4 regions of the Streptomyces sp. NPDC043996 genome follow, and region 4 is predicted to be linked to each of the others. Evidence: riboswitches for the same ligand, from Rfam matches in the RefSeq annotation. Region 4 holds a riboswitch; each other region holds the start of a gene.

Region 1 (7,373 bases), on a different contig from region 4:
TCGCGCGGCGACCAGACGCCCACCTTGTTCACCCAGCCCCCGAGGTTGGTCGTGGAGCTGACGTCCGGGCTGACGGTCACGATCCGGCGGGCCGCATCGGGGGCCTGGCGGGTCAGGTCGAGCAGGACGCGGCCGAGGACGGCTTGCGTGGTGGTCGTTCCCTTCGGGGTACGGCCGAAGTCCGCGGGCAGTTCGGGGGGCGCGCTGTGGTGGACGGCAGGGCGGCGCAGCAGCTCGGCCGTCTTCTCGCACAGCCGGTGCGCCTCGCCGGTGGCGGGCAGGGCGCGCCACGGGTCGTCCGCGTCCGCGCCGACGCGGGCGGCCAGGTCGCGCAGCTGACGCTCGGTCAGGAGCGCCGAGTGGTTCTGCGGATGTCCCTTCGTCGCGAGGCGGTGTCCCTTGACCGTGTACGCGAAGATGACGGTCGGCCGGGTGTCGTCGATCGCGGCGAAGGCGGCGTCGAGGGCGTGCGCGTCGTGGCCACCGAGATGGGCCAGGGCCTCGACGAGGGTGTCGTCGTCGACGTCGGCGACGAGTGCGGCGACGCGGGGCGCTTCGGGTCCCGTGCCGGGCAGCCGACGGCGCAGTTCGGGGCCTTCGCAGCGCAGCAGCCGCTGGTATTCCGGGTTGGCCATCTCGTCGACGCGCCGGCGCAGGGCGTCGCCGCCGGGCCGGGCGAAGAGCTCCTCCAGCAGGTGTCCGTACTTCAGCGTCATGACCTGCCACCCCGCGGCGGAGAACATGCCGCGCAGCCTCTCGGCGGCGATGCCCGGCACGACCCGGTCCAGCGACTGCCGGTTCATGTCGACGACCCAGACGACCTCCCCGAGCTCCGCCACCAAGGGGTCGAGGACCGCTTCCCAGATCGCGCCCTCGTCCAGCTCCGCGTCGCCGAGGAGCGAGTACTGGCGTCCGGTGCCCGGATCGCTCCCCGCGGCCGCGGTGTAGCGGCGCGCGAGCGCGCCCCAGAGCGGGGCGGTGGCCCCGATGCCGACCGACCCCGTCGAGTAGTCCACCGGATCGGGGTCCTTGGTCCTGCTCGGGTAGCTCTGCAGGCCCCCGAACTCCCGCAGCCGCGGCAGGTACGAGGCGTCGAGGAAGCCCAGGAGGTGGTTGATGGCGTGCAGCACCGGGGACGCGTGGGGCTTGACCGACACCCGGTCCTCGGGCCGCAGGTGCCTGAACCACAGGGACGTCATGATCGACACCATGGACGCGGACGAGGCCTGGTGGCCCCCGACCTTCAGGCCCGTCGGGTTCGGGCGCACCCGGTTCGCGTGGTCGACGATCGCCGTCGAGAGCCACAGCACACGGTCCTCGATCTCGGCCAGGACCTCGAACTCGGGGTCGGTCCGTGGCGCGCTGTTCGTGGTGCTCTTCATCGTCCAACCTCTTCGGTCTGGTTCCGCATGGTCCTTCGGCCCTTCGGGCGGTTCATCTCGTGGGGACGGGCGCCCGCGTCCCGGCGCGGATGAGCGTGTCGCCCAGGGGCTTGTAGGCGAGGGCGTCGCCGAGCGCGAGCATGGCGGCCACGGCCACGCTGGCGTGCACGCCGACGGTGGTCCACTCGCGTTCCGCGTCACGGGAGACGACGAGCACGCGGGTCAGCGCGGGCGCGCCGGGGGCGCTGTCGAGGACGCGCACGCTGGAGTCGACGAGGGCGGTCTCCGCGACCCACGGCAGCCGCGGCACCAGGGCCCGGCGCAGCGCCGCGTCCAGGGCCCGGACCGGGCCCTCGCCCCCGGACGTCGCGATGACGTCCCCGGCGCCTTCGGTGGCGAACGCTCCGGCGCCCAGCGGTCCCGTTCCTGAGACTTCTGAGGCTTCTGAGGTTCCTGAGGCGTCCGCGAGGTGGTCCGCGCGCAGCCGCACGCTCGCCTCGCAGACCACGGTGCCGTCCGCGGTGTGGCGCTCGACGACCTGGTACGTCAGGGGTGTGAAGCCGCCGGGCAGCCGTGGCGCGCGGTGGCCGCTGGCCGTGCCGGCGGGGCGGGTGGCCGGGTCCACGGGGCGTGTCGCCGTGCCCGCGAGTTCCTCGTGCAGGAGCAGCGCGAGCGAGGCGTCGGCCGACTCGAAGGACCAGCCACCGGCCTCCAGTTCCTTGACGCGGGCGACGACGCGGGAGAATGCCTCGGTGCCCTTGGCGTCCGCGCCCTTGAACTCGAAGTCCGTGGACTCGAAGTCCTTGATGTCGAACCCGAGTTGAAGGCACTTCAGCTCCAGGCTGGCGCGCCCTGCCATCTCCGTGACGAGGATGCGGGAGGTGTTGCCGACGACGTCCGGGTCGATGTGCTGGTAGAGACTGGGGTCGACCTTCATCGCGCTGGCGTGCAGGCCCGCCTTGTGCGCGAAGGCCGCGGCGCCCACATAGGGCTGGTGCCGGTCGGGGGCCACGTGGGCGGTCTCCGCCAGGGCCTGGGCGGTCCCCGCGAGTTCGGTGAGCCGCGTGGGCGGAAGCACCGGCAGGTCGAGTTTGGTGGTGAGGTTGCCGATGACCGCGAACAGGTCGGCGTTGCCCGCGCGTTCGCCGTAGCCGTTGGCCGTGCACTGGACGTGGGTGGCTCCGGCCTCGACGGCCGCGATCGTGTTGGCCACGGCGCAGCCGGTGTCGTCCTGGCAGTGGATGCCGATCCGGAACCCGGTGCGCTCGATCACCTCGGCGACGACGTCGGCGAGGCGGCCGGGCAGTCGGCCGCCGTTGGTGTCGCAGAGCACGGCGACGTCGGCGCCCGCTTCCATGGCCGCGTCCAGGACCCGCAGCGCGGTGTCGGGGTCGTCGGCGTACCCGTCGAAGAAGTGCTCGCCGTCGAGGAACACCCGGCGCCCCTCGGCGACCAGGAAGCGGACCGTGTCCGCGACCATGGCGCGGTTCTCCGCGACGTCCGTGCGCAGCGCGCGCTCGATGTGCCGCCGGTCGGTCTTGGCGACCAGGGTGATCACGGGGGCGCCGGACTCCAGCAGGGCGCGCACCTGCGGATCCCGTTCCGCCCGCCGTCCCGGCTTGCGGGTGCTGCCGAAGGCGACCAGGGCCGCGTGTCTCAGGTCGAGTTCGGAGGCCGCGCGCTGGAAGAAGGCGGTGTCCTTGGGCAGGGCCCCGGGCCAGCCGCCCTCGATGAATCCGACTCCGAGGGAGTCGAGGAGGCGGGCCGAGGCGAGTTTGTCGGTGACGGAGTAGGAGATCCCCTCGCGCTGCGCGCCGTCGCGCAGGGTGGTGTCGTAGAGGTGGAAGCTGTCGCCGAGCGGGGTCCCGGCCGGTGCGGTGCGCGTGTGAGCCACCGGGCGTCCTTCCTGAGCGGTTGTCGTTGTCGGACGTCCTGGGTCGGATGTCCTGGTGGGGCGGTCCGCCGCGGAGCCGGTCACGCGCGCGGAGGGGGCGGTGTCGGGCCGCCGGGGCGCGGGGCGGTACCGGCTCGGGCGGTCCGGGAGGCGACGTCCGGAGGGCAGGGGTCAGCCGCTCGGGGACGTCGGGTCGGGCGGCCGTGACCCGGCCGAGGTCGCATCCGGGCCGGCTCGGCCCCACCGGTCGGGCGGGGCGAGGTCCCGTGGAGGATCGGCGCGGGCACGGCCATGGTGGGCCGCGGCAGCGACGTCTCCAGCGAAGGGAGCTGTTCGGTCAGTCTTCGGGTACGACGGGGTCCGGGGTTCCCCGGAGTCGGCCACGCGCAAGTGGCGGCACGACGCTGTGCCTTGTCACCGGGCGAGACGCGGGGTGCCGCGGCGCTGACTGGTCCGTCATTACGCGCGGACGCGGGACGGGAAGGTCAGGCGCACCCTGGCAGGGGGCACGAGAGGCCCGGATCGGTGCTTTCCGTGCGCGTCAGGGCAGGGCCACCACGTTCGCGGATCGTGAACGAACGGTGCGAATGGCTCCGGTTCCGCTCAGGGTGGAGCAGCGGCGGACAGGCATGCAAGAGACTCCCGCGACGTGTCGGCGCCATCCTCGTGGGCTTCGTCGTGGTACCCGCGGACGGCGATCTGACTTCCGAAGGAGCCGGGGCTCCTCCGGTCACAGTGGCGGGACCGTGCCGGATTCTCACCGGCTTCCCCGTGCCGCGGGTGTTGGCCCCACATGTCTAGCAGTCGCCCCCGCGCCAGTCACCCCCTATCGACCCCCACCCACTGTTCCCCGGGCGGTCCTGTTCCCTCCCGAGCGACACCGCGTAGGCTGCTGCGAGCAGCTGGTTCGCCCCGTCCGCCAGGCGGGAGCGTCGCAAGAGGGAACCCGGTGGGAATCCGGGACTGCCCCGCAGCGGTGAGCGGGAACGACCGCCGTCACACGCACTGGGCCCGACGAACGGGGCCTGGGAAGCGACGGCCAGTAGGAGTCCTCCGTCAGGAGGGCGTGCCCGCGAGTCCGAAGACCTGCCAACTGCCCGCGCGCGGACCCCTTCGCGCGCGGACATCCCGGTGACCTCGAGGGCGGGTCGGCGTACAGAGCGAACGGACGACCGCGCGGGATGCCGCGCCCGGTCGTATCACTGCCGTCCGCTCCGTCACCCCTTCGCGCCCCCGTCCCGTCGCCGGGACCTCAGGGACTCATCTCGCGAAGGAGATCTCCGTGGGCCCATCGGTGCGGAACAATCCGCGGCGGGTCGTCGTGGACGGCACGTCCATGGTCGCCGTGCCCGTGCAGGAGTTCGAGAGTCTGCTCGCCACGCGCAGACAACTCGGCAGCCAGACCGCGAGGATGCGGATGCTGCGGGACACGCTCGTCGACATGAGCGAGTTCCTGGACACCCTGGTCGCGGCGCTCGACGACGACGCCCCGCCGGGGTCGCGGGAGCTCCCCCCGGCGTCAGGACCCGCACCCACCGGCCTGGCCCTGGTCACCGAGATACGGCGGCGCGCGCACCAGGTCCGCGCCCTCACCGGGGCGGAGCGCGGTCCGCGGACACGGGGCGGTCCGGGACGTACCCCGGCGGCGTGAGGGACACCGCCTCGGGGGCGCGGTGCCGCTCGGGGCCCGTCGAGCGGCACCGCCGGGGTCAGTGCCGCGCGGCCACGCGGCGGCGCGGCTCGACCCTCAGGGTCAGGGGGGCGGGTGAGAGCGTCATGCGCAGCAGCGGCTTCGCGGCGGGGGCGTCCGGGATCCGGGCGAGGGACACCTGGGAGAGAACCGCCGCGGCGGCGAGCATCGCCTCGGTCATGCCGTACGTCTCACCGATGCACCGGCGGACGCCCACGCCGAAGGGCATGAACGCCTCGCGCTGCTCCGGGCCCGCCTTGCCGGGCAGCCAGCGATCGGCGTCGAACCGGCCGGGGTCGGGGAACACGCGGGCGTCGCGGTGCAGGCAGTACGGGCTGAACATCACCTCGTCCCCCGGGGTAAGGCGGGTGCCGCCGAGCGTGACGGCCTCGGTGACCCTGCGGCTGAGGACCGACACCGTCGGATAGAGCCGCAGCGTCTCCGTGAGGACCCGGGCCAGCAGCGGCAGGCCCGGGATGTCGTCGTAGGCGGGCGGGCGCCCGGTCAGCTGGGAGTCGACCTCGTGGTGCAGTTCCCGCTCCAGGTCGCCGTTCTCCGCGAGGACGCGGAGCGTCCACGCCAGCAGGTCGGCGGTGGCGGGGATGCCGCCGTTCATGAGGGCCGCGATCTGGTCGCACACCTCGTCGTCGGTGAAGGCCCGGCCGCTCTCGTCGCGCGCCGACATGATGACGGAGAGCCCGTCGCCGAGACCGGCTCCGCGCTCCCGGTAGGCCGCGACCATCTCCGCGATCAGCTCGCGCACCCGGGCCCTGGCCCGCCCGAACTCCCGGTTGACGGGCAGGGGCAGGCGGTGCACGCGGCGGAAGGGGACGACCATCTGCCACCACATGCCGGGCATCAGGGCGGTGTACGCCTCCTCGATCCGCCCGGTGCGCCAGGCCTGGGCCGGGTCGGAGAACAGGGTGCGGGTCAGCGCGCGGCAGGCCAGGCGGCGCGTCTCGCGGCACACGTCGATGTGCTGGCCGGGTTGCCAGGCGGCGACGGCCTCGGCGGCGCACCCGGCCATGGCGGCGGCGTACCCCGTGATGCGCTCCTGGCGGAACGCCTGGTTCATCAACGGGCGCTGATAGCGGTGCTCGTGGGCCGAGCAGGTGCTGAGCCCCTCTCCGATGAGGGTGCGGGCGGTGTCCACGAACGGGCCGCCCTTGTCGAACCTGCGCTGCCCGCTGGCGAGCACGGTGCGGACGAGCTCCGGGCGCGTGACGAGGTACACGGACTTGGGGCCGAGGCGCAGCCGCACCAGCGGCGCGACGGAGTGCTGCGCCAGCAGGAACGGGATCGGGTCGCGCCACATGGGCAGGGCGTGACCGAGGAGCGGAAGGGCCCGGGCGGCCACGGGTGTCGGTCCGGCCGGGTCTGGTGCGGACGGCATAGAGCGCTCTCCTAGCGGTGCTGTGTGTCTGCTCTGTCGTTGCCGTGGGGGGTTTCGCCGGGCGGGGGTGTGGTCCAGCGCGCCCCCATGGTCGCGGCGGCCGGTCCGACAAGTAAGGGCGTACTCGCGAGCGGGCGGGCGCGCGGACATGCCGTCGCGCCCCGCTCCGGGAACAGCCGCCCGGTGGTTCACACGACCGCTCAGACGACACGTTCGTATGATCGTCGGTAACTCCTGAGCGCTTCGGCGGTTGGACACCGCGAACGGGCCGGACCGGCTGGTCCAGCGCCTCCACGAGCAGTCGATACGTCAAGGAGCAGTCTGTGAACGGCAGTTGGGTGAGGAATCTGTCCCGCTGGGCGCTGGTGGCCGCGCTGTCCTGTGGCCCGGTCGCCCTGGCGACCGGCACGGCCCACGCCGACGAGACACACCGCGACTCGCACAACGCGCCCGTGGTGGCGCTGCTCAACACCGGCCAGATCGACGACCCGATGGAGGACGTCCTGGAGCACACCCTGCTGTTCGGGGACGGCTACGCCTGGGACTGACACCAGCGTCTGGAGCCGGATGCGCCTGGGACCGCGGGACTACCGGGACCGCGGGACTAGGTGACACGGCTCGGATCACGGCCGGACGGTACGGGTACCGTCCGGCCGTTCCGTTTCCTGGCGCCGCCGGGCGCCCCGCCCCGGTGGGCGCGTTCGACGGCCTGGGCCCAGTACGTGCCCGCGACCATGAGCGCCGCCCCCACGCCGGCGAGGACCGTGAACCGCTCGCCGCCCAGGCCGACGCCCACCGCCGCGGCCCACACCGGCTCGGTGCCGAGCAGCAGGCTGGCGCGGCTCGCGGAGCTGCGCTGCACCGCCCACGTCTGCGCCAGGAACGCGAACACGCTGCAGAACAGGGCGAGATAGCCGAGCTGCGCCCACACAGCGGCGTCGGCCTCCACCAGCGTGGGCAGACCGCTGGCGGCGGGCACCGCGAACACGGCGGTGCCGACGACGGTCTGCACGG
Region 2 (7,373 bases), on a different contig from region 4:
CGGCCAGGGCCACGCCGAAGTCGGGGACGAAGGCGGTCAGGAGGTTGCCCGCGGTGAAGACGGCGAACCCGGCGAGGAACAGCGGCCGCCGGGACCTGCGCGCGGTGAGCGCGGCCATGACGGGGCCGAGGACGGCGTACGTGAAGGCGTAGGCGGTGAGCAGCCAGCCCGCGGTGCCTACGGAGACGCCGAGCGAGTCGGCCGCGTCCGGCAGGATGCCGGCGATCACGAAGCTGTCGGTGCCGATGGCGAACATCGCGGCAGCGAGGACGACGAGTGAGCGGTACACGGGGGACGGGCCTCCTGTGGATGCGGGGCGGGCGGCGGGCGCGACGGGCTCACCGCGACGATCAGGGTGACGTAACAGAAGTTGTTACGTCATAGCGTTCAAAAGAGGCCGGTCCGCTCGGACCGGCCCGCTCGGCAGGGTCAGACGACCGTCTCCTTGAGGACGTCGGCGACGGTGACGCCCGCGAGCTCGGCCTTCATCGCCTCCTCCGCGCGGTCGTACGCGCCGCGCAGCACCGGCGGAATGCCGCGCCCCACCGGGCACTTCTGGTTGGGGGGCGAGGGGTGAAGCGCCAGGAGCGGATCGGGCTCGACCGCGAGGTAGACGTCCCTGAGCGTGATCGACTCGGGCTCGCGGGCAAGCCGCCAGCCCGCGCCCTGCCCGCGCTGCGACACCACCAGGCCCGCGTCGCGCAGGCTGCCGAGCGCCCGGCGGATGACGACGGGGTTGGTGTTGACGCTGTCGGCGATCTGGTCGGACGTCACGATGCCGTCGGGCCGCTTCGGGCAGACCAGAGCCATCCACGTCAGCGCGTGCGTGGCCACGGTCATGCGGCTGTTGGCGCTCACAGGTGCTCCCCTCCTCGCCCGGCCGGCTTGTCGCAACTGATTCTGTTACGACAATGGCGTGGCTGTCCAGCCCTGTTCGTCGAGCAACGCCGTGAGCTTCCCGGGGGCCAGGCCCCGATAGCTCTCCACGAGGAGTTCGGCGACCTCCGTCCAGTCCGTGGTGGCCCCGTCCAGGTGCATGCCGACCACGTTCGCGCCCCAGCCCATGCGGAAGAAGGGCGGGCCCGCGTGGGTCAGGGCCTCGAACTCCTCGCCCCCGGCCCGGAACGTGAGGGTCGTGGTGGGCTCGGCGGCGTGGGCGTGGGTGGCGGTGGAGCGGGCCGGGTCGGTGACGTAGACGTGCGCGAAGGTGCGGCCCCGGACCCGCCAGCGGATGCCGGTCCAGGCCTGCTCCTCGTACGCGTCGGGCAGGCGGCCGCAGATCGCACGGAGGCGCGTGAGCGTGTCGAGGGGGACCTCGTCGTGAGGGTGCGCGGTCATCCGGGAAGTCTAGGAGCGGCCACTGACATCGCCGGAGGGCCGCGGACGCAGGAACGTGACCGTCAGGTGGTCCTCGGTGCCGGTGGCGGGGGTGACGCGGGCGCGGACCCCGTAGACCTCCTTGATGAGGGGTTCGGTGACGACCTCGGCCGGAGTGCCGTACGCGTGCGCCCTGCCCTCCTTCAGGACGAGGACCTCCGCGCAGAACATCGCCGCCAGGTTGAGGTCGTGCAGGGCGATCACCGTGGTGACAGGCAGGGTCGACACCAGGGTAAGCAGGTCGAGCTGGTGGTGGATGTCGAGGTGGTTGGTGGGCTCGTCCAGGAGGAGTTCGCGGGGCGACTGGGCCAGGGCGCGGGCGATGTGGGCGCGCTGGCGCTCGCCGCCGGAGAGGGTGTGCCAGGCCTGGTCGGCGCGGCCGGTCAGGTCCGTGCGGGCCAGCGCGTCGGACACCGCCCGCTCGTCCGCGGCCGTCCCGGTCGACCAGGCGCGGCGGTGCGGGACGCGGCCGAGGCGCACGACGTCCCGTACCGTCAGGTCGGCCTGGGTGTCGGCCTGTTGCTCCACCACGGCGAGGCGGCGGGCCACCTCGCGGCGGCCGAGGTCGCGCAGCGCCGTGTCGTCGAGGGTGACGACGCCGGAGGTGGGGGCGAGGACGCCCGCGAGCAGGCGCAGCAGGGTGGACTTGCCGGAGCCGTTGGGGCCGAGGAGGCCGACGACGGTGCCCGGGCGCGGGGCGAGGGTGACGCCGTCCACGATCAGACGGCCCCCGGCGGCCCGGCTGACCCTCTCGGCGCGCAGACCGGCGCCCCCGCCCCGCCCCGCGCTCACGTCGTCCTCCTCGTCCGGCTCGTCCGGAACAGCACCGCCACGAACGCCGGGACCCCGATCAGCGAGGTGACCACGCCCACCGGTACCTCCTGCGGGTCGAGCAGGGTGCGGGCCAGGGTGTCCACCCAGATCAGGAAGACCGCGCCGGTCAGCGCCGTCACCGGAAGGAGGCGGGCGTGGGCCGCGCCGACGAGGGCGCGGGCCGCGTGCGGCAGGGTCAGGCCGACGAAGCCGATCGCTCCGGCGGCGCTGACCAGGGCCGCCGTAAGGAGGGCCGTCGCGGACAGCAGGACGAGGCGGACCCGGGTCACCTGGACGCCGAGGGAGGCCGCCGCGTCCTCGCCGAAGGCGAACGCGTCGAGCGTACGGGCGTGGGCGAGGCAGATCGCGAGCACCGCGGCCAGGATGGCGGCGCACACCGTCACGTCCGTCCAGCCCGCCCCGCTGAGCGAGCCGAGCAGCCAGAACAGGATGCCGCGCATGGTCTCGGCGTCGGCCGAGGTCAGGACGATGAAGGAGGTGACGGCGGAGAAGAGCTGCATCGCCGCGACGCCGCACAGGACCACGCGGTCCGTCGTGGCGCCGAGGGCCCCGCTGAGCAGCAGGACGAACGCGAAGGCGCCGAGGGCGCCGACGAACGCGCCGGTGGACAGCGTCAGGACGCCCCCGCCGACGCCGAGGACGGCCACCGCGACGGCGCCCGTGGACGCCCCGGACGACACCCCGAGGACGAAGGGGTCGGCGAGAGGGTTGCGCAGGAGCGACTGGAGGACCGCCCCGCACACGGCGAGGCCCGCGCCGCACACGCCCGCGAGGAGCGTGCGCGGCATGCGCAGGTTCCAGACGATGCCGTCGCGCAGCGGGGTGAGCCGTGGCTCGCCCCAGCCGAGGTGCGCGGCCACCGCCGACCACACGTCGGGGACGGAGATGTCGGCCGGGCCGATGGTGACGGCGACGGCCACGGACAGGAGCAGCGCCGCGAGTCCGGCCGTCCACAGCAGGCCCGCGCGCCACGCTCCCCGCGCGCCCGCGCGCACGGCGGTGCTCACCGCGCCAGGCCGAACTTCCGCAAGCCCGCAGCGACTTGCTCGACGCCGTCGACGGTGCGGATCGTCGGGTTCAGGGCCTGGCCGCTGAGCAGGACGTACCGCTTCTTCTTCACGGCGGTGAGGTTCTTGGTGACCGGGTGGGACTCCAGGAACTTGATCTTCTCGCGGGCGCTCTCGGCGGACTGCGCCTTGCGCGTGAGGTCGCCGATGACGAGGACGTCGGGGTCGCGGTCGGCGACGGTCTCCCAGTTGATCTGGGGCCATTCGGCGCGGGTGTCGGCGAAGGCGTTGGTGACGCCGAGGGCGCGTGTGATGACGCCGGGCGCGCCGCAGCAGCCCGCGATGTAGGGGGCCTTGGAGTCGGAGAACCAGTAGGCGACGGACGCCTTGGAGGAGGTGACCGTGCGGGAGGCCTTCGCGGTGCGGGCCTTGAGGTCCGCGACGAGGCGCTCGCCGCGCTTCTCGACGTCGAAGATCCGGGCCAGGTCGCGGATCTCGCCGTAGACGGTGTCCATGGTGAGGGTCTTGACGCGCTTGCCGTCGCCGCCGCCGGAGTTGTCCTTGCCCGCGCAGTCGGTGGGCGAGACGTAGACGGGGACGCCGAGTCCGGTGAACTTGGCGCGGTCGGCGACGCCGCCCTTGCCGACGGTGTACAGGAACGAGGCGCTGACGAAGTCCGGTTCCTTGGAGAGGACCTTCTCCAGGGACGGGTAGCGGTCGGCGAGGCGCTCGACCTTCGCGTTCGCCTTCCTCAGGTCGGGGCGGACGGGGTCGGTCCAGGTGCCGGTGCCCGCCATGCGGTCGGCGAGGCCGAGGGAGAGGAGGATCTCGGAGGAGCCCTGGTCCAGGGAGACGGCCCGCCGGGGCGGGGCCTTGACGGTGACCTTCTCGCCGCAGGCGGTGAGCGTCACGGGGTAGCCGTCGGCCTTGGCCCCCTCGTCCCGGTCCCCGGCCGGGCCGCCGCAGGCGGTGACGAGGGCGAGGGTCGCGGCGAGCAGGGCGGCGCGGCGTACGCGCGGCGGGACGGTACGGCGGCGAGCGGTGGGTGAGGGCACACGTCTTCCCGGATTCAGGGCTCATGCGCGGAGCCTGGTCTGCGAACCCCGCCGCCCGGGGCGCGGACGGCGGCGCCAGCAGGTCTTCGGACTCGGGATCGTCCGGACGGGGCCGCCTTCCCGGGCGCAGGAACGCCCAGTGGCCGCTGGCCCCGCCCGTCCCCCTCACCGCTGCGCGTCAGTTCCGGATTCCCACCGGATTCCCTGGCCCGGGTGCGGGCGTGACTGGCGTCCGCAAGCTATCACCCCGCCCCGGACGGGGCGGACGTCACCCCTGGTCGGGGCGGGGTTCGCCGCGGTAGGTGCCGAAGGACCACTTATTGCCCTCGGGGTCGGCGACAGCGAACTCCCGGCTGCCGTAAGGCTGGTCCTCGATCTCGCGGATCACCTTCACGCCCGCGTCCTTCAGGCGCCGGTAGAGGTCGTCGACGCGGTCCGTGACGACGTACGCGCCGAACGTGCCCGGCCGCAGGCACCACTCGGCGGCCTCGGGGTCGTAGGAGCCGAGCATGACGCCGCCGCCCTCGGGCCAGTCGAGCTGGGCGTGGGCGACGCGGCCGCCGTCCTCGTAGACGGCGGTGCGCAGGAACCCGACCGTGCCGACGAGGAAGTCGATCAGGGCGGGGGCGTCGTCGGCCTGGAAGGTGGGCCAGACGTCGGGGGCGCGCAGCGGCTGGTCGCTCGTTCCGTTATGGGTGCTTTCGTTGCTGTTCATGACTCTCAGTCTGCGCCGTTGAGGTGCCCCCCGGCTTGGATATTCCGGCACTCCTCGGCCAGCCAGGCGCTCGGGCTCGCGCCCGTGTACTGGTGGAAGTCGCGCACCAGGTGGGAGTGGTCGTAGTAGCCGCAGTCGGCGGCGACCCGGGCGAGGTCCAGGGGCGCGCCCGCGACGACCGCGCGCACGACCCGCGCCTTCGCGTGCTGGAAGCGCATCAGGCGGGCGGCCTGCTTGGGCGTGACGCCGGTTTCAGCGCGGAACAGGGCGGAGAGGCGCCGCTCGCTGAGGGACACGTGCGCGGCCAGGCCCCGCAGCGTGCCCGCGCCCCGGTGGCGGGCCAGCCACGCCCAGGCCTCGGCGATCTCCGGCCGGACCGCGCCCACGCGCCCGGCGTCGGCCGTGCGGCGCGCCAGGTAGGCGTTCAGGCGGGCGAACCGCTCGTCCCACCCTTCCGCCTCGCACAGCCGCTCCCGTACGTCGGCGGCGACCCGCCCGAGGACGTCCGTGCCGTCGGTGACGAGCTGCCCGGCGAGCTCGGCCGCGGGCAGGCCGAGGAGCGCGCGGGCCGCGAGCGGGTGCACGGCGAGCTGGATGCCCGCCTCGTGCTCGGGCTGGACCACGTACGCCGGGCTCTGGTGCAGGCCGCCGACGACGATGTCGGTGCGGACGGCGTCCGGGCCCCTGGCCTGGCCGGGGGTGGCGCCGGTGACGACCGGTCCGTCCAGGGAGAAGATCAGCGTCAGGTACGGCGACGGCAGGCCGCGGTGCAGGGCGGGGCGCTGGCCGCGGCTGCGGTAGCCCACGGCGGACACGACCAGGCCGCGCTGCTCCGGCGGGGGCGCGGCCCGGACGAACTCGCGGGCCGCGGTGTCGGCGTCCATGAGCCCATTGTGGCCGGGCGGCCCGCCCCGGGGCGCGGCGAAGCTCGGCGAGGCCATCGCGGCCAAGCGGCGGCTGACGGTGACGCCGGACCAGCTCGCCTGACCGGTCAGGCGCCGCCGCGCAGGCGGTGGAAGGCCGCTCGCGTGGCCGCCTGGTCCGCGCCGTCGGCGAGCAGCGCGTACAGCAGGAGGCGGGCCTTGGGCGCGTCGAGTTCCCCCGCGGGGATCAGGCCGCGGGACAGCAGGTCGGCCTCGGAGCCGGGGCCGCGGTAGGTCTCGCTGAGCAGCGGGCCCGCGCCGGTGCGGGACGCCAGGACGACGGGCATGCGCCCGGCGAGCCCGGCGAGCGGTTCGACGAGCCACGTCGGCACGTGCCCCGCGCCGAAGGCGGCCACGACCAGGCCGTCGAAGCGGTCGTCCACCGCGTCGAGGAGTTCCCCGCCGTCCCCGATGCTGAGGGTGACCAGGGCGACGCGGGCGGGCGCGCGCAGCCGCAACGGGCGCTCCACGGTGGGTTCCTGGGGCCGGAGCAGGACGCGCGGGACGCCCTCCACGACCCGGCCGAGGGGGCCCGCGCCCGGCGAGGCGAACGTCGTGAGGGAGGTGGTGTGTGCCTTGCGGGCGTGGCGGGCGGCGTGGATCTCGTCGGCGAGGACCACGAGGACGCCGAGGCCCTGGCAGCGGGGGTCGGCGGCGACCGCGAGGGCCGCGGCGAGGTTCGCGGGGCCGTCGGCGCCCGGCAGGTCGGGGCGGCGCATCGCGCCCGTGACGACGACGGGGGTACGGCGCGCGCACGCCACGTCGAGCAGGAACGCCGTCTCCTCCAGGGTGTCGGTGCCCTGGACGACCACGACGCCGTGGCCCGCCGCCGTGGCCTCGTCCACGCGCGCGGCGAGCTCTGCCAGGTCGGCCAGGGTCAGGGAGGAGCCCGGGAGCCGGCGGACGTCGTGGAGTTCCACCTTGACGCCGTCCGGTACGGGGGTGTCGGCGAAGGTCTGGGCTCCGGTGAGGCGGGTGGGGCCGCCGCCCGCCTGGGCGGAGATGGTGCCGCCGAGGGTGAAGACGCTGACCGTGCCTTGGGGCATGGGGGCTCGATTCGGGTGCGGGGGCGGGTGTGGGGGCGGGTGCGGGTGTGAACCTGGGTGCGGGTGGGGTCCTGCCGGAGGCTCCCCACGCCCGCCCCTTCCCGAAACCCGGGGCTTGCGCCCCCCTTCCCGGTCCTATTCCGCCGCCGCGAGGACTCCCGCCGAGATCGCGTGCGTCAGCGCCTTGTGGTCCGCCTCGTTCTGGGCGGCGTAGCGCAGCGCGAAGGTGGCCACGGCCCGGTCGAAGGTGTCGGCCGAGCCCAGGTAGGCGGCGATGGCCACGCGGTCGCCGGAGCGGGCGTGGGCGCGGGCGAGGGCGGTGCCGCAGAGGCGGGCGTAGGCGAGGAGTTCGGCGGAGTCCATGTCCGTGATGTCCATGGAGCCCTTCATGTCCCGCAGTTGGCGCCAGTAGTACG
Region 3 (7,373 bases), on a different contig from region 4:
TGTCCGGGCGCACCCCGCTGGTGGTGAGCCGGAACGCCTCCGTGGCCCAGGCCAGATAGCCCTCGTGGTCGGCGGCGCGCAGCGGCAGCGTCTCGCGCAGGGCGGGCTCGTCGACCTGGATGACGGAGGTGCCCGCGGCCTCCAGGTCGCCGACCTCGTCGCGCAGGGCGAGCGCGACCTGGCGGGCGGTGTCGCCGAGCGGCTGGTCGTCGCGGACGAACGACCAGGCGAGCATGGTGACGGGGCCGGTCAGCATGCCCTTGACCGGGCGGCTCGTGAGCGACTGGGCGTACGTGGTCCAGCGCACCGTCATCGGCACGGGGCGTGAGATGTCGCCCGCGAGGACCGGCGGGCGCACATAGCGCGTGCCGTACGACTGGACCCAGCCGTGCTGCGTGGCCAGATACCCCGTCAGCTGCTCGGCGAAGTACTGGACCATGTCGTTGCGTTCGGGCTCGCCGTGCACCAGGACGTCGATGCCGGTCTTCTCCTGGAAGGCGACGACCTCCTGGATCTCGGCCTTGATGCGCTCCTCGTAGCCGAGGGTGTCGATGCGGCCCGCGCGCAGGTCGGCGCGGGCGGCCCGCAGGTCGCCCGTCTGCGGGAAGGAGCCGATGGTGGTGGTGGGGAGCAGCGGCAGGCCGAGGTGGGCGCGCTGGGCCGCGGCCCGCTCGGCGTACGGCTGGGAGCGGCGCCCGTCGGCGTCGGTGACGGCGGCGGCGCGGGCGCGTACGGCCGGGTCGTGGGTGAGCGCGGACCCGGCGCGCGACGCCAGGTCGGCGCGGTTGGCGGCGAGTTCGGCGGTGATGGCGCCGGTGCCCTGCGACAGGCCCTTGGCGAGGGTGACGATCTCGGTGGTCTTCTGCCGGGCGAAGGCCAGCCAGCGCAGGATCTGCGGGTCGATGTCGCGCTCGGCCGCGGCGTCCAGGGGGACGTGCAGGAGCGAGCAGGAGGCCGACACGTCGACCCGCTCGGCGAGGCCCAGGAGGGTGCCCAGGGTCGCCAGGGACTTCTCCAGGTCGTTGATCCAGATGTTGCGGCCGTTGACGACCCCGGCGACCAGGCGCTTGCCGGGCAGCCCGCCGACGGCGGCGAGCGCGTCGAGGTTCGCGGTGGCGGACTCGGTGAAGTCCAGGGCCAGGCCCTCGACCGGGGCCTTCGCCAGGACGGGCAGGGCCTCGCCGAGGCGGCCGAAGTAGGAGGCGGCGAGCAGCTTCGGCCGGTCGGTGAGGGCGCCGAGGTCGCGGTAGGCGCGGGCGGCGGCGTTGAGTTCGGCCGGGGTGCGGTCCTGGACCAGGGCGGGCTCGTCGAGCTGCGCCCACGCGGCGCCCGCCGCGCGCAGGTCGGCGAGGACCTCGGCGTACACCGGGAGCAGCCGGTCCAGGAGCGTCAGCGGCTCGAAGTCGGCGGCGACGCCGGGCGCGGGCTTGGCGAGCAGCAGATACGTGACGGGGCCGACCAGGACCGGGCGGGCGTCGAGGCCGAGCGCGAGCGCCTCCTTCAGCTCGGCCACCTGCTTCACGGAGTTCGCGGTGAAGACGGTGTCGGGGCCCAGTTCGGGGACGAGGTAGTGGTAGTTGGTGTCGAACCACTTGGTCATCTCCAGCGGGGCGACGTCCTGGGTGCCGCGCGCCATGGCGAAGTAGCCGTCCAGGGCGTCGGCGGCGACGGCGTCGCGGTGGCGCGCGGGAATGGCGCCGACCATGACGGTGGTGTCCAGGACGTGGTCGTAGTACGAGAAGTCGCCGGTGGGGACCTCGTGGATGCCCGCCTCCGCGAGCTGGCGCCAGTGGGTGCTGCGCAGTTCGGCGGCGGTGGCGTGGAGGGCGTCGGCGGTGCCGCGGCCCTTCCAGTAGCCCTCGATGGCCTTCTTCAGCTGCCGGTCCTTGCCCTGGCGGGGGTAGCCGTACACGGTGGCCCGTGCTGCCGCGGCTGCGGGCTTGCTGGTCACGGAGATCTCCTTCGCGAGATGAGTCCCTGAGGTCCCGGCGACGGGACGGGGGCGCGAAGGGTGACGGAGCGGACGGAGGGATACGACCTGGCGCGATATCCGCGCGGTCGTCCGTTCGCTCTGTACGCCGACCCGCCCTCGAGGTCACCGGGATGTCCGCGCGCGAAGGGGTCCGCGCACGGGCAGTTGGCAGGTCTTCGGACTCGCGGGCACGCCCTTCCTTGACGGAGGACTCCTACTGGCCGTCGCTTCCCAGGCCCCGTTCGTCGGGCCCAGTGCGTGTGACGGCGGTCGTTCCCGCTCACCGCTGCGGGGCAGTCCCGGATTCCCACCGGGTTCCCTCTTGCGACGCTCCCGCCTGGCGGACGGGGCGAACCAGCTGCGTGGGTCAGCTTAGGCGGGAACGCGCCGCCGTGGGGACGCGCTGTCCATGATGCGGACAGCGCGGGCCCTGGGCCGCCTCAGCCCCGCTGGCGCCGGTCGTAGACGTGGAAGCCGCGCCCGGACTTCTGGCCAAGGAGGCCCGCCTCGACCATGCGCTGGAGCAGCGGCGGCGGCGCGTACAGCGGTTCCTTGAACTCCTCGTACAGCGAGTTCGCGATGGCCGCGACGGTGTCGAGGCCGATCAGGTCCGCGAGGCGCAGCGGGCCCATGGGGTGGGCGCAGCCGAGCTCCATGCCGTGGTCCACGTCGGCCGCGGTGGCGAAGCCGGACTCGGTCATCCGGATCGCCGCCAGGAGGTACGGGATGAGGAGCGCGTTCACGATGAACCCGGCCCGGTCGCGGGAGTGCACGACGGTCTTGCCGAGCGTCGCCGTGGCGAAGTGCCGTACGCGGTCCGTGGTCCGCGCCGAGGTGTGCAGCGAGGTGACGACCTCCACCAGCGGCAGCACCGGCACGGGGTTGAAGAAGTGCAGGCCCACCACGCGGTCGGCGCGCTGGGTCGCCATGCCGAGCCGCATGACCGGGATCGAGGAGGTGTTGGTGGCGAGGATCGCCTCGGGGTCCTCGACGACCTTGTCCAGGGCGGCGAACACCTCGGTCTTGGCGTCGGGGTTCTCGACGATGGCCTCGATGACGAGCTGCCGGTCGGCCAGGTCGTCGAGCTGCCCGGTGAAGGTGAGCCGCTCCAGGGCGGCCTCGGCCTCGCGGGGCGTCGACTTGCCGTGCCGTACGGCCTTGTCGAGGGAGGCGGCGACGCGTGCGCGGGCGCCGTGCGCGGCGGTGGCATCCGCCTCGCACACGAGCGTGTCGAGCCCCGCCCGCGCGCACACCTCGGCGATGCCCGCGCCCATCTGGCCGCCGCCGACGACTCCGACGCGCTGGATGGCGGCGCTCATGACCGGGGCTCCGTGGTGCGCACGAGGTGGCGGCTGTAGGCGTCGGGCGTGAAGAACCGGGGGAGTTCGGCGGCGAGGGCGCAGCGCTCGAAGAGGCCGCGGACCTCGGCCAGGGGAGCGAAGGGGAACGCGGCCACCAGCGCGTCGAGTTCCTCGTCGAGGACCCGCAGCACCTCCTCCCGTGCGACGGCCCCGTGGCGCAGCCACTGCCAGATCTGCACCCGTGCGATCTCGGCGGTCGAGGCGTCCTGCGTCACCCCGTCCACGACGACGGTGCCTTGTCCGCGCAGCCAGGCGGCGAAGTAGCGCACCGCGACCAAGACGTTGACGCGCACGCCCTCGGGCGTCGGCGGCCCGCTGACGCGCCGCACGGCCAGGAGTCGCGCGGGCGTCACGTCCACGTCGCCGCGGGCCCGGTCCAGCTGGTGCGGCGCGTCGCCGAGCACGCCGTCGAACGCCTCCCGGCACGCGGGGACGAGCGCCGCGTTGGCGACCCAGGAGCCGTCGAAGCCGTCCTCGGCCTCGCGCTCCTTGTCCAGGCGCACCGCGGCGAGCGCGGCCGCGGCGGCTTCCGGCTCCCCGTCCGGGACCTGGGCGGCCATGGCGCCGATGGCGTGCGCGCCGCGCCGGTGGCAGGTGCTGACCATGAGGTCGGTGTACGCGTGCAGGAACGGGGCGGTCATGGTGATCCTGGCGCGGTCGGGGAGCAGGAAGTCCGTGCGGTGCCCGAAGGTCTTGATGACGCTGAAGAGGTAGTCCCAGCGGCCCGCGGTCAGCCCGGCGGCGTGCTCGCGGAGTTCGTAGAGGATCTCCTCCATCTCGAAGGCCGCCGTGACCGTCTCGATGAGCGCGGTCGCCCGGATCGTGCCCCGCGGGATGCCGAGGAGCTCCTGCGCCAGGACGAACACGTCGTTCCACAGGCGGGCCTCGTAGCGGTTCTCCAGCTTGGGCAGGCTGAAGTACGGGCCGTGCCCGGCGTCGAGCTGCCGCTGGGCGCAGTGGAAGAAGTACAGGCCGAAGTCGACGAGCGCGGCGGGCACGGCGCTCCCCTCGTACTCCAGGTGCTCCTCGTCGAGGTGCCAGCCGCGCGGCCGGACCGTGATCGTGGCCGGGGGCCTGTGCTCCGCGCCCACGGGAGTCGGGTGGCCGATGCGCCGCTCGACGGCGTCAAGGAGCACGACCTGCCCGTCGATCACGTTCGCCCAGGTCGGCGCCGTGGCGTCCTCGAAGTCCGCCACCCACACCCGCGCGCCGGAGGCGAGGGCGGCCGCCGCCGCGCGGCGCTCGGGCGGCCCCGCGATCTCCACCCGCCGGTCGAGGAGCCCGGGGCCCGGCGGGGCGACGCGCCAGTGGGGGTCCTCGCGCACCCGGCGCGTCACCGCCGGGAAGTCGAGCGGGGACCCGGCGGCGAGCCGGATCGCCTGGCGGCCGCGCTCCTTGAACAGGTCCCGGCGGCGCTCGCGGAAGGCCGAGGCGAGCGCGCCGACGAAGTCGAGGGCGGCGGGGGTGAGGATCTCGTCGTGGCGGTCGCCGGGGGCGGCGAGGACGCGGACGCGGTGCGTGAGGAGCTGCGGCATCGGATCTCCTGGCGGGCGGGCGGGCGGGGTGGCGGTCGGCGGGCGACGGGGCTAGGGCCCCAGGGGTCCTAGCGGTCCAGGGGGTCCCAGGGGTCCCAGGGGGCCTAGTGGAACTGCTCCTCCTCGGTGGACCCGGCGAGGGCCGTGGTGGAGGAGGCCGGGTTGACGGCCGTGGAGACCAGGTCGAAGTAGCCGGTGCCGACCTCGCGCTGGTGCCTGACCGCGGTGAAGCCGTGGGCCTGCGCGGCGAACTCCCGCTCCTGGAGGTCGACGTAGGCGGTCATGCCGTGCTCGGCGTAGCCGCGGGCCAGGTCGAACATGCCGTGGTTGAGGGAGTGGAAGCCCGCCAGGGTGATGAACTGGAAGCGGTACCCCATCGCGCCGAGCTCCCGCTGGAACTTGGCGATCTGGTCGTCGTCGAGCGCCGCCTTCCAGTTGAAGGACGGCGAGCAGTTGTAGGCCAGCATCCGGTCGGGGAAGCGGGCGTGGATCGCCTCGGCGAACTCCCGGGCCTGCGCCAGGTCCGGCGTGCCCGTCTCCATCCAGAGCAGGTCGGCGTACGGGGCGTAGGCGAGGCCGCGGGCGATGGCGGGGGCCATGCCCTGGCGCACCCGGTAGAAGCCCTCCGCGGTGCGCTCGCCGGTCACGAACTCCGCGTCGCGCTCGTCGACGTCGCTGGTGAGCAGGTTCGCGGCGAGCGCGTCGGTGCGGGCCACGACGAGGGTCGGCACGTCGGCGATGTCGGCGGCGAGGCGGGCCGCGTTGAGGGTGCGGATGTGCTGGGAGGTCGGCACGAGGACCTTGCCGCCGAGGTGGCCGCACTTCTTCTCCGAGGCGAGCTGGTCCTCGTAGTGGATGCCCGCCGCGCCCGCGGCGATCATCGCCTTGGTCAGCTCGAAGGTGTTGAGGGGACCGCCGAACCCGGCCTCAGCGTCGGCGACGATCGGCGCCAGCCAGTCCCTGGTGTCGTCGGCGCCCTCGGCGGTGGCGATCTGGTCGGCCCGCAGCAGCGCGTTGTTGATGCGGCGCACCACCTGGGGAACGGAGTTGGCGGGGTACAGGCTCTGGTCGGGGTAGGTGTGCCCGGCGAGGTTGGCGTCGGCGGCGACCTGCCAGCCGGACAGGTAGACGGCCTGGAGCCCGGCCTTGACCTGCTGCACGGCCTGGCCCCCTGTCAGCGCGCCGAGCGCGTGCACGTAGTCGCTCTCGTGCAGCTGCCGCCACAGGCGCTCCGCGCCGCGGCGGGCCAGGGTGTGCTCCTCGCGGACGCTGCCGGAGAGCCGCAGCACGTCCTCGGCGCTGTAGGTGCGCTCGATGCCCTGCCAGCGGGGGTCCGTGGCCCAGCGGCGCGCGAGGTCGGCGGCTGTCTGCGGCTGCGTCTGGTGCTGTGTCTGCTTCTGTGTCATGGGGTGCACGTCTCCTTGCGGGGCTGCGAAGTGAGTGACGCCCGCCGCATGTCGGCGGGAGGGTGGCACTACGTGTCCTAGTGGGGCTGGAAGTGAAGCCGCGGCCCAGCGGCCCGCCGTGCGGCCGAGCTGAGCAACGCTGCCGACGCGGGGCCGACCGTCGCCGGGATCTCCGACGTCAGGGCCTGAGTCGTGCCCCGGATCCGGTGGGCTCCCGCCCGGAGGACCGGTGGGCCGCACAGGAACTCTGGCACTGGCACTGAGTGCCAACAACCATGGCTTCATGCCAACTTCTGTGAATCTTCCGGCCCCGGACTGCCAAGGTTGCCAAGCCTCGTGACACCCCCCGCTCCCGTAGGGTGAGGGCCTTCGGAGGGGGAGGGGCATGGCCAAGACGTACGCGGGGGCGCGACTGCGCAGGCTGCGCGAGGAACGCGGCCTGAGCCAGGCCGCGCTGGCCCGGGCGCTCGCCATCTCGCCGAGCTATCTGAACCAGATGGAGCACGACTCGCGCCCTCTCACGGTCCCGGTGCTCCTGCGTCTGACCGAGGTCTTCGGCGTCGACCCGGGGTTCTTCTCCGAGCGGGACACCAGCCGCCTGGTGGCGGATCTGCGCGAGGCCCTGGCCGGTGAGCTCGACGCGGCCCGGGTGTCCCCGGCCGACCTGGGCGAACTGGCCTCGCGGATGCCCGCGGTCGCCTCCGTGCTGCTTGACCTGGGCCGCCGCAACCAGCGCCTGGCGGAACTCGTCGGGGACGCCGGGGACCGCGACGCCGGGGGCCGCGGCTCCCCGCACGGCGACGCCGCGCCGCACTCGCCGCACGGGCAGATCCGCGACTACTTCTACCGCCGCCAGAACTACCTCCACGAGATCGACCTGGCGGCGGAGGACCTCGCCACGGCGATCGGCATCCGCCCCGGCGAGGTCCTGAGCGCGCTGACGGCCCGGCTCGCGGCCCGGCACGGCGTGCGCCTGGGCACGGAGGCGGGGGAGCGCCTGCACCGCTACGACGCCGCCTCCGCGACGCTGCACCTGTCGACGCGCCTGCGCCCGGGCCAGCGGGCCTTCCGCATGGCCACGCAGCTGGCCCTCCTGGAG
Region 4 (7,373 bases):
TCCGGCGCGCGATGGCGTTGGCCACCTCCGGGCCGTCCTCCGCGCGCACCAGGTGCAGCGCGGCGTCGATGCCCGCCGCGGTGCCCGCGGAGGTGATCACCGGATCCTCGTCGACGTACAGCACGTCCGGTTCGACGGCCGCGCGCGGGAAGCGGCGCCTCAGCTCGTCGGCGTGCCGCCAGTGCACCGCGCACCGCCGCCCGTCAAGGAGCCCGGCCGCGCCGAGCACGAAGACGCCGGTGCACACGCTCAGGACCCGGGCGCCGCGCTCGGTGGCGCGGCGCAGGGCGTCGAGCAGGGCGGGCGGGAAGTCCCGCGTCACGTAGGAGTTCCCGGCCGGGACGGTGATCAGGTCGGCCTCTTCGAGCCGGTCGAGGCCGTACGGCGTGGAGATGGTGAAGCCCGCGTGGGTGGAGAGCGTGGGGCCCTCGGCCGAGACGAGCGCGAAGTCGTACACCGGAAGCCCCTCGTCGCCGCGGTCGAGGCCGAACACCTCGCACACGACGCCGAGTTCGAAGGGATGCACGCCGTCGAGCGCGACGGCGGCCACATTGCGCAGCATGGACCCAGTGTGCCGCGCCCTTGGCAGGAAATCGAGGGGTCGCGTCAGTTCTGCCACTCACGCCGGAGGACGGCCGACGCGAGAGTGGACGTCATGAACACACACGACGCACTCAACACGCTGGCCGTCCTCGTAGTCTTCCTGCTCATGGCCCTGCCGTCACTGATCGGCCACGCCCACGACCGCCGGATCGACCGGCAGCTGCGGGACGCCGAGCACGGACCCGGGCCGCGGGATCAGAACTCGTCGTCGAAGGAGACCGAGCCCTCCACGGCGACCTGGTACGCCGACGGGCGCCGCTCGAAGAAGTTGGTCAGCTCCTGAACGCCCTGCAGCTCCATGAACGAGAAGGGGTTCTCGGAGCCGTACACCGGCGCGAAGCCGAGACGCTGAAGGCGCTGGTCGGCGACGCACTGGAGGTACTCGCGCATCGACTCGGTGTTCATGCCGGGCAGGCCGTCGCCGCACAGGTCGCGGGCGAACTGCAGCTCGGCCTCGACCGCTCCCTTGAGCATGTCCGTGACCTGCTCCTGGAGCGCCTCGTCGAACAGCTCCGGCTCCTCCTTGCGGACGGTGTCCACGACCTCGAAGGCGAAGGACATGTGCATCGTCTCGTCGCGGAACACCCAGTTGGTGCCGGTCGCCAGGCCGTGCAGCAGACCGCGGGACCGGAACCAGTAGACGTACGCGAAGGCCCCGTAGAAGAACAGGCCCTCGATGCAGGCCGCGAAGCAGATCAGGTTCAGCAGGAAGCGGCGGCGGTCCGCCTTGGACTCCAGGCGGTCCAGCTTCTCGACCGAGTCCATCCACTTGAAGCAGAACTCGGCCTTCTCCCGGATGGAGGGGATGTTCTCCACGGCCGCGAAGGCGGCGGCGCGGTCCTCCGGGTCGGGCAGGTAGGTGTCGAGCAGCGTCAGGTAGAACTGGACGTGCACGGCCTCCTCGAACAGCTGACGGCTCAGATAGAGCCGCGCCTCGGGGGAGTTGATGTGCTTGTACAGCGTAAGGACGAGGTTGTTCGCCACGATCGAGTCGCCGGTCGCGAAGAACGCGACCAGGCGGCCGATCAGGTGCTGCTCCTCGGCCGTCATCTTGGCGAGGTCGGCCACGTCCGAGTGGAGGTCGACCTCCTCCACGGTCCAGGTGTTCTTGATCGCGTCCCGGTAGCGCTCGTAGAAGTCCGGGTAGCGCATGGGGCGCAGCGTCAGCTCGAAGCCGGGGTCGAGCAGGTTCTTCTCACCGGCCGTCGTGACGGTGTGCTTGTCGGACTGGGACATTACTGGCAGGCCTCGCAGGACTCGGGGTTTTCCAGGGAGCAGGCGATCGCCTCGGGGTCGGTCACCTGCTGGGGTACGGGGGCGGCCGCGGCGGCGGTGCCACCGGCGGCGCGGGCGATGCGCGTCGCGGGGCGCGAGCGCAGGTAGTACGTGGTCTTGATGCCCTGCTGCCAGGCGTAGGCGTACATCGAGGAGAGTTTGCCGATGGTCGGCGTCTCCAGGAACAGGTTCAGGGACTGCGACTGGTCCAGGTACGGGGTGCGCGCGGCGGCCATGTCGATCAGGCCGCGCTGCGGGATCTCCCACGCCGTGCGGTACAGGTTCCGCACCTCCGCGGGCACCCAGCTGAAGCCCTGCACCGAGCCGTTGGACTCGCGAAGGGCCTCACGGGTCTGCGCGTCCCACACGCCGAGCTTCTTGAGGTCCTGCACCAGGTAGGAGTTGACCTGGAGGAACTCGCCGGACAGCGTCTCGCGCTTGAAGAGGTTGGAGACCTGCGGCTCGATGCACTCGTAGACGCCCGCGATGGAGGCGATGGTGGCGGTCGGGGCGATGGCGAGGAGCAGCGAGTTGCGCATGCCGACCTTGCCGATGCGCGTCCGCAGCGCCTCCCAGCGCTCGGGCCAGGCGCGCTCCGCCGCGGTGTGCTCGTAGTGGTCGGGATGCAGGACGCCGCGGGCGGTGCGGGTCTTCTCCCAGGCGGGCAGCGGGCCGTGGCGCTCGGCCAGGTCCGCGGACGCCTCGTACGCGGCGAGCATGATCCGCTCGGCGATCTTCGTGGAAAGCGCCTTCGCCTCGGGGGAGTCGAAGGGCAGCCGCAGCTGGAAGAAGACGTCCTGCAGACCCATGGCGCCCAGGCCCACGGGGCGCCACTTGGCGTTGGAGCGCCCGGCCTGCTCGGTCGGGTAGAAGTTGATGTCGACGACGCGGTCGAGGAACGTCACGGCGGTGCGGACGGTGGCGTCCAGGCGCTCCCAGTCGATGTCCCCCTCGGCCACGAAGGCGCCGAGGTTCACCGAGCCGAGGTTGCAGACGGCCGTCTCGCCGTCGTCGGTGACCTCGAGGATCTCCGTGCACAGGTTGGAGGAGTGCACGGTGTGGCCGGGCTCGGCGGTCTGGTTGGCGGTGCGGTTGGAGGTGTCCTTGAAGGTCATCCAGCCGTTGCCGGTCTGCGCGAGGGTGCGCATCATCCGGCCGTACAGATCACGGGCGGGCATGGTCTTCTGGGCGAGACCGGCCGCCTCCGCCTTCTGGTACGCCGCTTCGAACTCCTCGCCCCACAGGTCGACGAGCTCGGGCACGTCGGCGGGCGAGAACAGCGACCAGTCCTGGTCGGCGGCGACGCGGCGCATGAACTCGTCCGGGATCCAGTGCGCCAGGTTCAGGTTGTGGGTGCGCCGGGCGTCCTCGCCGGTGTTGTCCCGCAGCTCCAGGAACTCCTCGATGTCGGAGTGCCAGGTCTCCAGGTAGACCGCGGCGGCGCCCTTGCGGCGGCCGCCCTGGTTCACGGCGGCGACGGAGGCGTCCAGGGTCTTCAGGAACGGCACGATGCCGTTGGAGTGCCCGTTCGTGCCGCGGATCAGCGAACCGCGGGAGCGGATGCGGGAGTACGAGAGGCCGATGCCGCCGGCGTGCTTCGACAGGCGCGCCACCTGGTGGTACCGGTCGTAGATGGAGTCCAGCTCGTCCAGCGGCGAGTCGAGCAGGTAGCAGCTCGACATCTGCGGGTGGCGGGTGCCGGAGTTGAACAGCGTCGGCGACGACGGCAGGTAGTCCAGGCGGCTCATCAGGCCGTACAGCGCGGCGACCTCGTCCAGGGCGCGCGCCGAGTCGTCCTCGGCGAGGCCGACGGCCACGCGCAGCATGAAGTGCTGCGGGGTCTCGATGACCTTGCGGGTGATCGGGTGGCGCAGCAGATAGCGGCTGTGCAGGGTGCGCAGGCCGAAGTAGCCGAAGCGACGGTCGGCGCCGTCGGCGAGCGCGGCCTCCACGAGCGCGTCGAGACGGGCGCCGTGCAGGGTCGTGAACGCGGCGGTGCGGTCGGCGATCAGGCCCTCGCGGTGGCCGACCGCGACGGACTCGGAGAACGACGTGACGCCCTGCGACGCGGCCTCCTCGCGGATGCCGATGCTCAGGAGCCGGGCGCCGAGCCGGGAGTACGCGGGGTCCTCGGAGATGAGGCCGGCGGCCGCCTCGGTGGCGAGCTCCCGCAACTCGGCCTCGTCGGCCTTCGCCGAGCGGCCGCGCAGCGCGGCCGCGGCGACGCGTCCGGGGTCGGCGTCGGGGAGGTCGACGGTGAGGTCGGTCAGGGTGCGCAGCAGGGCGGTTCCGGGGCCGTCGGCGGACGGCGCGGACTGCTCGGTGGGCTGCTGACCGGCTTCGGCCTGCGCTGATGCGGGCTCGGCGGGCGCGATGGTCACGTGGTGCTCTCCCTCGCTCGGCTCTGGGCTCGCGGGGGAGGCGACGCGCGGGCGCACCCGGGCAGGGGCGGGCCGCGTCCGCCGGCCCACTCCGCGAGGCCCGGACGTCTTCGCACCCGGGCCGGATGGACCGGGCGCGCCGTCGGCAGGTCCTCGGACTCACGGGTACGCAAAAGCACACCAGTACACCGTTGCGGGACAGTTCCGGACTTGCACCGGATTCCCCTGCGGCGACAGCGAGGACGAGCATACATCTTGTGCTGGCTTTCGGTGGCACCCCTAGATGTTGTGTCGGAGGGTGACGCAGGCCTCACAAAAGAACGCCGCTGGAAGGTCAACTCATGGACGGGGAGTGGCATTCCACGGCCCGTCCGGGGCTCAGCCGCCCGTCCTCGGCGGGTCCTGCGGCGCCCCGTCCCCGTGCCGCGGCAGGTCGCCGCGCTCGACGGGCTGGGTGGGCTGGACGGGCTTGACGGGCTTGACGGGCTTGGTGGGATCGGTGGGTTCGACGGGCTTGCTGGGCTCGGTGGGCTCGCCCCGCGTGTCGCGCCCCGTGGACGCGGGCAGGATCGCGTCCAGCTCGCGGGCGTCGGCGCGGTGGACGTGCGCGGCGGCGGCGCGCAGCGTCGCGCGGTCCACGGCCGCGCGGTCGGCGGAGACCTGGACGCGCAGCCCGCGCTCGGTGAGGGCGTACTCGTGCCGGGAGCCGCTCACGCGGTACCAGCCCCTGCCGTCCTTCGCGCACGCGCTCGCGGCGGGCTGGACGGTGCGGCAGTTCCCGTCGCCGACGGTGCCCCGCTCGACGCGCAGGGCGATCTGGGCGGTGCCCTTCACATAGGTGACCTGGAAGCCGTCGTCGCCGAGGACGCCCGCGGACTGCTTCGCGGCCCGGTAGCCGGGGACCTTCGTCAGGTACACGTGCTCCACCCGGGTCTGCGCGGCGAGGGCGCGGGCGACGAGTTCGGAGCGCTTGGGGGGCGCGGCGGCCGGGGAGCGCCGCGGGGAAGCGGCGGCTTCGGAGCGCTGCGGGGAGGCGGACGCCCGGATGCCGTCCCCCTTCTTCTGTTGGGTCTTCTCCGTGGAGTTCTCTGCGGACTTCTCAGCGGACTTCTCTGCGGACTTCTCATCGGCTCCGCAGCCGGTGAGCGCGAGCGGTATGAGCAGCAGGGCCGGGAGCAGGAGGCGGCGGGGTCTCATGCGCTCATCCTCGCGCATGGGACCCCGCCGCCCGCTGTGCGGCTACGACCGCTCTGGCCGCACCGGCCGCCGCGTCCGCTTCGTCCGCGCCGTTCTCAGTGCCCCGCCCCCACCTTCGGCAGCTCCACGGCCACGCCCTTGTCACCGGCGTCCGCCGTGTAGTCCTCCGGCGAGGTCTCGTCGACGCCCTCGGGGGCCTTGAGCGCCTTCAGGACGAAGGTGAGGACCACCGTCACGACCACGTTCAGGACGAACGCCGTCAGGCCGATGTAGCCGATCTCGCCGATGCCGGGGATCTCCTTGGAGGACCCGCCGAAGTGCTTCTGCGTCGGCGAGGCGACGCCGTACGCGGCGACCGTCCCGTACACCATGCCGACCGCCCACCCGGCGAGCAGCGCCCAGCGGTGGAACCAGCGCGTGAACAGGCCGCCGACGAGGGCGGGCATGGTCTGCAGGATCCAGATGCCGCCGAGGAGCTGGAAGTTGATGGCGACCGTCTTGTCCATGGTGAGCACGAACGCGAGCGCGCCCACCTTCACCAGGAGCGACACCAGCTTGGAGACCTTGGTCTCCTGCGCGGGTGTCGCGTCGGGCCGGATGAAGTCCTTGTAGATGTTGCGGGTGAAGAGATTCGCGGCCGCGATGGACATGATGGCCGCCGGGACGAGCGCGCCGATGCCGATCGCCGCGAACGCGACGCCCGTGAACCAGTCCGGGAACATGTCCTCGAACAGCTGCGGGATCGCCAGCTGCCCGTTCTCGACCTTCACCCCGGCCGCGATCGCCATGAAGCCGAGCAGCGCGAGCAGGCCCAGCATCAGCGAGTACAGGGGCAGGATCGTGGTGTTGCGGCGGATCACGTCACGGCTGCGCGAGGACAGCGTCGCGGTGATCGAGTGCGGGTACATGAACAGGGCGAGCGCCGAGCCGAGGGCCAGGGTCGCGTACGTCCAGGTGCCGGCGTCGCCGGGCACGAGCGCGCCCACGGGCTTGCCCGTCGCCTCGTTCGTCGCCGAGAACTTCTCGTTCGCCGCCTGGAAGATCTCGTCGAAACCGCCCAGCTTGATGGGGATGTAGATGATGGCCACCGCGATCACGATGTAGATCAGGGTGTCCTTGACGAACGCGATCAGGGCGGGGGCCCGCAGTCCGGACGAGTACGTGTACGCGGCGAGCACGCCGAAGGCGATGAGCAGCGGCAGGTCCTTGATGAACCAGTTGGTGTCCTCGCCGCCGCCGACGCCCATCACGTCCAGGACGGCCTGGATGCCGACGAGTTGGAGCGCGATGTAGGGCATCGTGGCGAGGATGCCGGTGACGGCCACGGCGAGGGAGAGCCCCTTGGAGCCGAAGCGCCCCCGGACGAAGTCCGACGTCGTCACGTACCCGTGCTTGTGCGACACCGACCACAGGCGCGGCAGGAAGGTGAAGATCAGCGGGTAGACGAGGATGGTGTAGGGCACCGCGAAGAACCCGGCGGCCCCGGCGGCGTAGATCGCCGCGGGCACGGCCACGAAGGTGTAAGCGGTGTAGAGGTCGCCGCCGAGCAGGAACCAGGTCACCCAGGTGCCGAACGACCGGCCGCCGAGGCCCCATTCGTCGAGGCTCTGCTCGTTCTCGGCCCGGCGCCAGCGGGAGGCCAGGAAGCCCATGACCGTCACCGCGAGGAAGAAGAAGATGAAGACGGCGAGCGCGACGCCGTTCACGCCGTCGTTCATGCGCGCGCACCTTTCTGGGCCGAGGCGGCCTTGCGGGCGCGCTGGTCACGCTGCCACAGCTGGTAGGCGATCATCGTGAGCGCGGTGGAGATCAGCACCCACAGCATCTGGTACCAGTAGAAGAAGGGGATGCCGATGAACGCGGGGTCGACCTTCGCGTAGGAGCTGACCCAGAGCATCGATACGAACGGGGCCACGA

The links. A riboswitch is a leader RNA that binds a small molecule or an ion and turns the genes downstream of it on or off. The one in region 4 is predicted to bind cobalamin.
Region 1: linked by a shared signal. The riboswitch ahead of AC07A4_RS06220 (hypothetical protein) and the one ahead of AC07A4_RS00780 (ribonucleoside-diphosphate reductase subunit alpha) in region 4 are both predicted to bind cobalamin.
Region 2: linked by a shared signal. The riboswitch ahead of AC07A4_RS29830 (ABC transporter substrate-binding protein) and the one ahead of AC07A4_RS00780 (ribonucleoside-diphosphate reductase subunit alpha) in region 4 are both predicted to bind cobalamin.
Region 3: linked by a shared signal. The riboswitch ahead of metE (5-methyltetrahydropteroyltriglutamate--homocysteine S-methyltransferase) and the one ahead of AC07A4_RS00780 (ribonucleoside-diphosphate reductase subunit alpha) in region 4 are both predicted to bind cobalamin.

What each region holds. Positions count from the first base shown of each region.
Region 1 is NZ_JBWKEY010000002.1:485,024-492,396, forward strand. Features, by position in the region: gene AC07A4_RS06210 (transketolase-like TK C-terminal-containing protein) at 1-1,382, opposite strand, end outside; gene AC07A4_RS06215 (homocitrate synthase/isopropylmalate synthase family protein) at 1,435-3,276, opposite strand; adenosylcobalamin (AdoCbl) riboswitch at 3,960-4,058, opposite strand; cobalamin riboswitch at 4,163-4,384, shown strand; gene AC07A4_RS06220 (hypothetical protein) at 4,559-4,927, shown strand; gene AC07A4_RS06225 (cytochrome P450) at 4,986-6,359, opposite strand; gene AC07A4_RS06230 (hypothetical protein) at 6,707-6,907, shown strand; gene AC07A4_RS06235 (DMT family transporter) at 6,964-7,373, opposite strand, start outside.
Region 2 is NZ_JBWKEY010000013.1:20,941-28,313, forward strand. Features, by position in the region: gene AC07A4_RS29805 (MFS transporter) at 1-289, opposite strand, end outside; gene AC07A4_RS29810 (Rrf2 family transcriptional regulator) at 430-858, opposite strand; gene AC07A4_RS29815 (MmcQ/YjbR family DNA-binding protein) at 904-1,338, opposite strand; gene AC07A4_RS29820 (ABC transporter ATP-binding protein) at 1,348-2,169, opposite strand; gene AC07A4_RS29825 (FecCD family ABC transporter permease) at 2,166-3,218, opposite strand; gene AC07A4_RS29830 (ABC transporter substrate-binding protein) at 3,215-4,273, opposite strand; cobalamin riboswitch at 4,334-4,518, opposite strand; gene AC07A4_RS29835 (VOC family protein) at 4,542-4,988, opposite strand; gene AC07A4_RS29840 (AraC family transcriptional regulator) at 4,994-5,872, opposite strand; gene AC07A4_RS29845 (asparaginase) at 5,980-6,957, opposite strand; gene AC07A4_RS29850 (DUF2252 domain-containing protein) at 7,093-7,373, opposite strand, start outside.
Region 3 is NZ_JBWKEY010000005.1:415,729-423,101, forward strand. Features, by position in the region: gene metE (5-methyltetrahydropteroyltriglutamate--homocysteine S-methyltransferase) at 1-1,951, opposite strand, end outside; cobalamin riboswitch at 2,123-2,346, opposite strand; gene AC07A4_RS15875 (3-hydroxybutyryl-CoA dehydrogenase) at 2,413-3,291, opposite strand; gene aceB (malate synthase A) at 3,288-4,868, opposite strand; gene aceA (isocitrate lyase) at 4,973-6,274, opposite strand; gene AC07A4_RS15890 (short-chain fatty acyl-CoA regulator family protein) at 6,660-7,373, shown strand, end outside.
Region 4 is NZ_JBWKEY010000001.1:160,970-168,342, reverse strand. Features, by position in the region: gene AC07A4_RS00795 (GlxA family transcriptional regulator) at 1-562, opposite strand, end outside; gene AC07A4_RS00790 (hypothetical protein) at 656-886, shown strand; gene AC07A4_RS00785 (ribonucleotide-diphosphate reductase subunit beta) at 799-1,839, opposite strand; gene AC07A4_RS00780 (ribonucleoside-diphosphate reductase subunit alpha) at 1,839-4,259, opposite strand; cobalamin riboswitch at 4,387-4,515, opposite strand; gene AC07A4_RS00775 (hypothetical protein) at 4,638-5,456, opposite strand; gene mctP (monocarboxylate uptake permease MctP) at 5,552-7,174, opposite strand; gene AC07A4_RS00765 (DUF3311 domain-containing protein) at 7,171-7,373, opposite strand, start outside.